2 linked regions of the Gemmatirosa kalamazoonensis genome follow. The protein of the gene in region 2 interacts with the protein of the main gene of each other region in a pairwise test. Links are inferred from orthologs where the notes say so. Each region holds a gene or a part of one and is shown on either strand. Other genes may lie near its edges.

Evidence for each region. The genes of interacting proteins can lie anywhere in the genome.
Region 1: the proteins of mrdA (region 2) and J421_RS22430 interact in binary tests that used the Escherichia coli proteins (3 or more experiments, as listed by UniProt). The link is inferred for Gemmatirosa kalamazoonensis from one-to-one orthologs.

Annotation. Positions count from the first base shown.
Region 1 is NZ_CP007128.1:5,171,315-5,174,235, forward strand. It holds J421_RS22430 (transglycosylase domain-containing protein), read right to left. Parts: upstream 2,525-2,921; coding sequence 476-2,524; downstream 1-475. Other genes in the region: J421_RS22425 (nucleoside deaminase), read right to left, coding at 1-442. UniProt on the Escherichia coli protein: Cell wall formation. Synthesis of cross-linked peptidoglycan from the lipid intermediates.
Region 2 is NZ_CP007128.1:3,923,554-3,928,660, forward strand. Bases 1,036-4,034 are described here. They hold mrdA (penicillin-binding protein 2), read right to left. Parts: upstream 3,434-4,034; coding sequence 1,637-3,433; downstream 1,036-1,636. Other genes in these bases: rodA (rod shape-determining protein RodA), read right to left, coding at 1,036-1,640; mreD (rod shape-determining protein MreD), read right to left, coding at 3,430-3,918; mreC (rod shape-determining protein MreC), read right to left, coding at 3,915-4,034. Outside these bases: accD (acetyl-CoA carboxylase, carboxyltransferase subunit beta), read right to left, coding at 1-333; more of rodA, read right to left, coding at 381-1,035; more of mreC, read right to left, coding at 4,035-5,107. UniProt on the Escherichia coli protein: Catalyzes cross-linking of the peptidoglycan cell wall. Responsible for the determination of the rod shape of the cell. Is probably required for lateral peptidoglycan synthesis and maintenance of the correct diameter during lateral and centripetal growth.

The sequences.
Region 1 (2,921 bases), 1.2 Mb from region 2 along the record:
TGGCGCCGCAGAGGACGCGCCTAACGCCGCTCCACAGCGTGGCGCCGAGGCACATGGCGCACGGGTCGCAGGATGTCGCCAGCTCGTGCACCGGCATGCCCGCCGCGGCGAGCGTGAACGTGCCGACGGCCGCCTGCGCGAGCTGGAACGCGACCATCTCCGCGTGGAGCGTGCAGTTCCCCAGCCGCACGACGCTGTTCACGCCGACGGCGACGAGGCGACCCGTGCCCTGCTCCGTGATGGCCGCGCCGAACGGGCCGCCGGTGCCGCGCTGCACGTTCTCGCGGGAGAGCGCGATGGCGAGGCGCATCTTGTCCTCGTCGGTCGCGTACGGGCGCTCCCAGTCGACGACGGCGTCGACCCAGTCGGGGAGGGCGACGGTGAGCTCGCGCGGATGCGATGTTCGGGACTCGGGACTCGGGACTCGGGACTCGGAGGCCATCCGCCGTTTCCGTCGTTTCAGTCGTCTCGCGCGTCAGCGCGCCCCGGGATGCCGGAAGATCGACCACGCGTCGAACTTCTGCGCGCCGGGCTGCGTGCCGTCGATGAAGTACTCGGTGTAGCGGCGCTCGGGGGGCGTCGCGGCGTCGGCGGGGAGGCCCGTCTGGCGGTCGAGCTCCATCGTCACGAGGCCGGCGGGCGGCGACCACGTGGCGGGCTCGCGTCCGGCGTACCAGCGGCCGAGCGCCTGTGCCACGACGGGCGCGGCGAGCGTGCCGCCGACGGCGCCGGCGGTGATCGTCTTCGGCTTGTCGAAGCCGAGCCACGCGCCCATCACGAGATCGGGCGTGACGCCGACGAACCACACGTCGGCGTTGTCGTTCGTCGTGCCCGTCTTGCCGGCGATCGGCACGCGCGCGGGCAGCCACTTGCGCACGCTGGTCGCCGTGCCGCGGTCGACGACGTCGCGCATCATGTCGCGCACGATGAACGCGACCCGCGGGTCGAGCGCGAGCTGCGGCGGCGGGCTCGCGGGCGCCCACACCACCTTACCCGCGCGGTCCTCGACCTTCGTGACGAAGCGCGGCTCGACGGCGACGCCGAGGTTCGCGAACGTCGCGTACGCGGTGACGAAGTCGAGCGGCTGCACGACCGACGCCCCGATCGCGCTCGACGGATACGGCGCGATGGGCGAGCGGATCCCCATGCGGCGCGCGAGCGCGATGACGGAATCGGGACCGAGCTGCGTCCAGAGCTGCACGGCGACCGGGTTGCGCGAGCGAGCGAGCGCCTCGCGCAGCGGGATGATGCCGAGGTACGAGTCGTCCGAGTTCTCCGGCCGGTACAGCTGCCCGTTGGGGAGCGGCACCGCGATGGCCGTGTCGCCGACCGGCGCGTTAGGCGGGAGCCCCGCGGCGACGGCGGCCGCGTAGACGATCGGCTTGAACGACGACCCCGGCTGCCGCTGCGCGTCGATCGCGCGATCGAACGGCGAATCCTCGTAGTCTCGTCCACCGACGAGCGCCCGCACCTCGCCGGTCGACGGCTCGATCGCGACGACGGCGCCCTGCAGGTACGACGTCTCGCGCGCGCCGGCGCTCGTGTTCTTCGCCTTGGCCTGCGCGTACGTTGCGTGCCGGTACCCGGGGCGCTTCTCGATCGCCGCAGTCTGCTCGGCGAGCGCGTCGACGGCGGCCTGCTGCAGCTTGGGATCGATCGTGGTGACGATACGGTAGCCGCCCTCGCGCACGGGGACGCCGGCACGCTCCGCCTGGATGCGCACGACGTCGAGCACCCACGGCGCGGTCGCTGCCATGCCGCCGTTAGGCGCGGTCCGGAGCGGCTCGGCCATCGCCGCGTCGGCCTGCGCGCGGGTGATCATCCCCTGCTCCGCCATGAGCGCGAGCACCGTGTTGCGCCGCTCGCGGTTGCGGTCGGGATGCCGGCTCGGGTCGTAGAGCACGGGGCTCTTCGGCATCGACGCGAGCGACGCCGCCTCGGCGAGCGTGAGCTGCGCGGCGGGGTGGCCAAAGTAGTGGCGCGCCGCGGCGTCGATGCCGAACCAGCCGTGCCCGAAGTCGAGCGTGTTGAGGAACGCCTCGAGGATCTGCTCCTTGTTGTAGTGGCGCTCCATCTCCAGCGCGGCCTTCTGCTCGCGCAGCTTGCGGGCGGGCGAGCGGTCGCGGCGGTCGATGGCGTCGGGGTGCATGTTCCCGACGAGCAGCTGCGTGATGGTGCTCGCGCCGCGCACGTCGCCGGTGACGGCATCCTTCAACGCTCCGGCGATGCCGACGACGTCGACGCCGTTGTGCTGGTAGAAGCGCTTGTCCTCCACCGCGATGAACGCGTTGGGCACGTAGCGCGGGATGGTGCGCAGCGACACGCTCGTGCGCACCTGGCGGCCGATCTCGCCGAGCATCGCACCGTCGCGCGCGTACACGACGGTGGACTGCGTGAGCGGGACGATGCGCCACGGCTCGCCGGTGGAGGCCTGCGGCGGCTGCGCGCCGAGCGACCCGGCGGCGAGAAGGAGGAGCAGCGCCGCGCGCGTGAAGGCAGGGCGGCGCGTGAGAGTGGCTGACATGACGAGAGCGATGGTCCTCGAGCGTCCGGGCGGAAGATACACCGGCCCGGTCGATAGGATGCGCGAGCGGGACCGCATGAGTGCGCCTGCTCTGCGACGACGCGCGGTGACCGTCGTCACGCCGTCAACCGTTGATACGAGCGGGACGGGTGATCACGTTTCGCACATGCTCCGACCGCTGACGATCGCGCTCGTGCAGTTCAAGCCGAGCAAGGGCGACTACGACGCGAACCTCGCGCGCATCGCCGAGCTGTTGGCCGAGTGCGCGACGCTCGAGCCGCGCCCCGACGTGGTGCACCTGCCGGAGACGGCGCTCACCGGGTACTTCGTGGAAGGTGGGGTGCGCGACCTCGCCGTCACGTCCGGCACGGTGGCCGCCGACCTCGACACCGCCTAC
Region 2 (5,107 bases):
CGACCCGGAGGCGGTGATGATCGCGTCGCCGTCGCCCGCGTTCGTGTTCGCCTTCTTCAGGCGCTGCGGGTACTCGGGGAAGCCGAGCGGGTCCACGGAGCGGACGTCGTCGTCGGTCTCCTCCCAGTTCTCGTCCAGGAGGATGTTGACGTACTCGATGGCCCGGACGCGGCGGTGGTACTCACAGACCGGGCAGACGTTCAGGTTCCGGACGAACTTCTCCCGGATGTCCGTGTGTCCGCACGCCTCGCACTTCTCCCAGGCATCGGGTGGGATCTCGAGACGCTCGCGCCGCGGGACGCGAGGCTTCTTGTCTTTCCGGAACCAGGCCATGGGGGTGAAATCTGTCGCCAGGCGGCCTCAGACGGCACCCCTGTGATCTAGATCGCCAAATGCTCGCCGCGACCCCTTCCCTCCGCGGAGAACCGCACCAGCGCCCCGATCGCCAGCCACGAGATCAGCATGAACGAGCCGCCGTAGGAGAAGAACGGCAGCGGGATGCCGGTGATCGGCATCAGGTTCAGCGTCATGCCCACGTTCACCATGACGTGGACGAACCAGCTCGCGGCCAGCCCGAACGCGGCGAGGGAGCTGAACGAGTCCGTGGCGCGCGACGCGATGCGCGTGCAGCGCAGCAGCAGCACGAGGAACAGCGCGAGCGCGATCGACACGCCGATGAACCCCATCTCCTCGCCCACGACGGCGAAGATGAAGTCGGTGTGCTGCGCGGGGAGGAACGCCAGCCGCTTCTGCGAGCCGAGCGTCCACCCCTTCCCGAACCACCCGCCCGAGCCGATCGCCACCTGCGACTGGATCACGTGGTAGCCCGACGCGCGCGGATCGTTCTGCGGATCGAGAAAGACGAGCAGGCGCCGCTGCTGGTACGGCTTCAGCTTGTCCCACACGAGCGGCGCGAGCACGCCCATGAACACGTTCGCCACGACGAGCGTCACACCCTCGGCCAGGTACGGCTTGTACCAGAACAGCAGCGCGAGCAGCAGGAGGAACCACGTCCCCCAGAACGTCGGACTGAACGAGAGCAGCAGGCTCACCACCGGGCTCGCGAGCAGCACGAGCATCGGCCACGGCACGCCGGCCCAGAACAGCATGGCGAACAGGATGCCGATGAGCACCATGCCGGAGCCGAGGTCCGGCTGCGCCATGATGAGCAGCCACGGCACGAACACGACCACCGCGGGCTTCCACAGGTCGAGCAGCGACTTCGGCTCCTCGCCGCGTTGCGCGAGCACGCGCGCGAGCATCAGCGCCGTGAGCGGCTTCGCGAGCTCCGCCGGCTGGCCGAGGCGGTGCCCGGCGATCGTGAGCCACCCCTTCATGCTCGCCGCGGTCCCGGCGCCGGAGCCGAACACCAGCGTCACCGCGAGCAGGAACAGCCCGAACAGGTAGCCGGGCCACGCGATCCATTCCAGCAGCCGCGTCGACGCGCGCGACACGGTGTACGCGCCGCCTAACGCGATGACGAACCACACGAGCTGCCGCTTCCACGCGCCGGCGACGAATGCGTTCATCACGCTCGGGTCGACCTGGCCCGCGGAGTACACCATCGCGATGCCGTAGACCGACAGCAGCAGCGCGCACACGACGAGCGGCCAGTCGGCCGCCTGCAGACGGTGCCTCATCCGCCGTTCGTGACCGCTTCGTCGACGGTCGCCTGCGCCTTGAGGTAGAAGCTGATCATCTGCGACGCGATGCGTGCCGAGACCGAGCCGTGGAAGGGCACCTTCTCCAGCATCACCGCGACCACGATGCGCGGCTTGTCCGCCGGCGCGAAGCCCGTGAACCACGCGTGGTTCAGCTCCTTGCCGGTGGCCGGATCGAACTGGCCGCTCTGCGCCGTGCCCGTCTTGCCCGCGATCGCCACGCCCTGGATCGCCGCGCCGGCCGCGGTCCCGCGCTCCGACACGACGCCGGCGAGCGCCTTACGGATGCCCGCGAGCTGGTCCGGCGGCAGGTTGTACACGCGCTGCCGCGGCGACTGCAGCCGCGCGATCGTCGGACGCGGCATGATGCCGTCGTTCGCGAGCGCGGCGTAGAAGCGCGCCATGTTGATCACCGTCTGCGCGTTCTCGCCCTGGCCGATCGACATGTTGATCGCCGTCGACGCGGGGACGAAGTTGCGCCCGTACTTCTTCCGGAAGTACTCGCGCGGGTCGGAGGGGAACAGCGGCCGCATCTCGCTCGGCAGGTCGATCCCCGTGCGGTCGTTCATGTGCAGGCGCAGCCCGCCCGCCACGAGCTCCGACAGCTGCAGCTTGAGGCCGAGCTGGTAGAAGTAGACGTCGCACGACTTCTCGATGGCCTGGGCGAGGTTCACGTTCCCGTGCCCTCGCTTGTCCCAGCAGCGCCAGTAGCCGCGGCCGAACGAGAAGCCGCCCGTGCACGGCTGGTCCATGTGCGTGTCGAGATTCACGAGCCCTTTCTCGAGCCCCGCGATGGCCGTGGCGAGCTTGAACGTCGACCCCGGCGCGTAGCGACCCTGGATCGCCTTGTTGTACAGCGGACGGCGCGGGTCGGTGTTCAGCGAGTCGTAGTACGCCTTCGGGATGCCGCCCGTGAAGCGATTCGGGTCGTAGCTCGGCGCGGACACGAGCGCGAGCACGCCGCCGGTCTGCGGATCGATCGCCACCGCGGCGCCCTGCAGCGTGTCGCCGAACAGCGACTGCGTGAGCTTCTGCAGATCGAGGTCGATGTTCGTGTACAGCGCAGGCGCGGCCTCCGGCTGCTGGTCGTCGCGCGGCGCCTCGCGCACCACGCGCCCGCGCGCGTCGACCTCCACGAACCGATAGCCCTCGCGGCCGCGCAGCACGTTCTCGTACTGCCGCTCCAGGCCGCCCTTCCCGATGCGCATGCCCGCCTTGTACGCGCTGAACTCCGGCTTCGTCAGCTCGGCCTCGGAGATCTCGCCCGTGTAGCCGATGATCGACGCGACGGACGGGCCGTCCGGGTACCAGCGCTTCGGCGTGCTCTGGATGATGAGGCTCGGGAACTCCGTGCGGTGCTCCTCGAGCACCGAGACCTGCGCGAAGTTCGCGTCGGCGAGAATGACGGCGGGCCGGTTGGGGGCGCGGTTGAAGCGGCGCACCGCGGTCGCGATGTCGTCGTCCGTGAACGGGATCACCGCGTTCAGGCGGCGCAGCGTCTCGCGCAGCGAGTCCGGGCTCGGCGACAGCACCGAGACCGTGTAGCCCGGGAGGTTCTCGGCGATGACCTTGCCGTTGCGGTCGTAGATGATCCCGCGCGGCGCGGGAAGCGGGACCTCCCGCAGCCGGTTCTCCTCGGACTGCATGACGTACTCGGCGTGGTGCAGCACCTGTGCGCGATAGAACGCGCTGCCGAGCAGGACGAACGACGCCACGAGGAGAACCCTGGCGCCCCGCGAGCGGCGGGCGATGTCGTTCGGATGGAAGCTCATCCCGGAGAGCGGCCCAGCAGTGGCCGCAGCAACAGCAATAGGAGCACGCCGGACAGCGCGGTCACCGTCGCGGCGAGCGGGGACCAGAGCAGCAGCTGCATCACCAGCTCGGGACCCTGCAGGCGCCGCTCTGATACCAGGTACAACGCATCGAAGGTCCACTTGCCGACGAAGAAGAACATCGCGCTGAGCGCGATGTTGTCGGCGAAGAACACCGCCTTCAGCCACGACGCCAGATACGCGACGACGCTCATGCCGAGCGCCCCACTCCCGAACGCGGACGGCGTCAGCGCATCGGACGCGAGCCCGATGATGAAGCCGAGCACCGCGGCCAGCCCGGGGCGCATGCGTACCGCCACGAGCAGCACCGCGATCACCAGGAAGTCGATCGGCGCGCGCCAGCCGAGCAGCGGGCGCAGCGTGTAGTGCAGCAGCACGAGCGCGACGAACGCGAGCGCGACCCGCAGACCGGCGCCGAAGCTCACAGGTGGGCCCCGGGCACGGGTACCGTGGGCCGCGGCACCGTGGGCCGCGGCACGGTGGGCCTGGCGGTGCGGCCCGCGGTGTCCGCGGTCGCCGGCCGTGGCGCCGGCGTCGTCGACGTGGGCGTGGTGGTCGTCGTCGGGCGCGGCGGCGCCGCCGAGGGCGCGGCGGCGGCCGGGCGCGGCGCGGCCGACGGCGGAGTCGCGGCGGGCGTCGTCTGCGGCGGCACCGGGCGCGGCGCGGCGGCCGAGTCGGCGCGCGCCTGCTCACGACCGAGCGAGTCGAGCGCGGCCCGTCGGGCGGCCATCTCCTGCTCGGCCGCGACCCGGGCGAGCGAGTCGCCGCCGGCCGCGATCGCGCGGGCCGCCGAGTCGGCCGAGGCCTGGCTCATCCAGATCGTCGTCACGCCCTCGTCCGACCGCTTCTTCAGCAGCATGAAGACCGGGCCGAGGTTCGCGAGCGACGCCGCCGGCTGCAGCAGGTACGTCCGCGCCCACTTCTCCGGCGTCGAGACCTCGCGGATGACCGTACCGACCGGGATGCCGCGCGGATAGGTGCCGCCGAGCCCCGAGCTGATGATGAGCTGTCCCGCCTTCAGCGGGGAGCGGAACGGCACGCCGCGCATCTCCAGCAGGCCGAGCTCCTTGCCCGAGCCGAGCCGCGCCTGCACCACCCCGAACGCCGAGTCGTTCGGCGTCGTCGCGCTCACGCGGAAGTCCGGATGCGCGTACGAGATCGCGATCGACGACGAGGCGTCGGCCGTCTGCACCATGCCGACCAGCCCGTCGGCGTTGATGACCGGCGTGAACGGCTGGATGCCGGCCCGCGACCCCGCCGTGACGCTGAACGTCTGCAGGATCTGCCGCGACACGAGGTCGCTCTCGAGCTGCGCCGGCGTCGCCTCGGCGGCCACGAAACCCCAGCTCAGCCGCGATCCGAGGGAGAGCGTTTTCCGGAGCCGCTCGTTCTCGCTCCGCACGGCCGAGTACTCGATCTGGAGCCGCGTGATCTGCGCGAGCCGATCCATCCGCTCGTCGTACGAGACGAACGCCGCGCGCATCAGCTCGGCCCGTCGCTGCAGCTCGGCGAACGGTGCGACGATCGTCCGCCGGAGGGCAGCCGCGGAGCGATCGCGCAGCTGCACCGGCAGGAACAGCAGGATGAGCGACCCCAGGAAGCAGGTACCGAGCA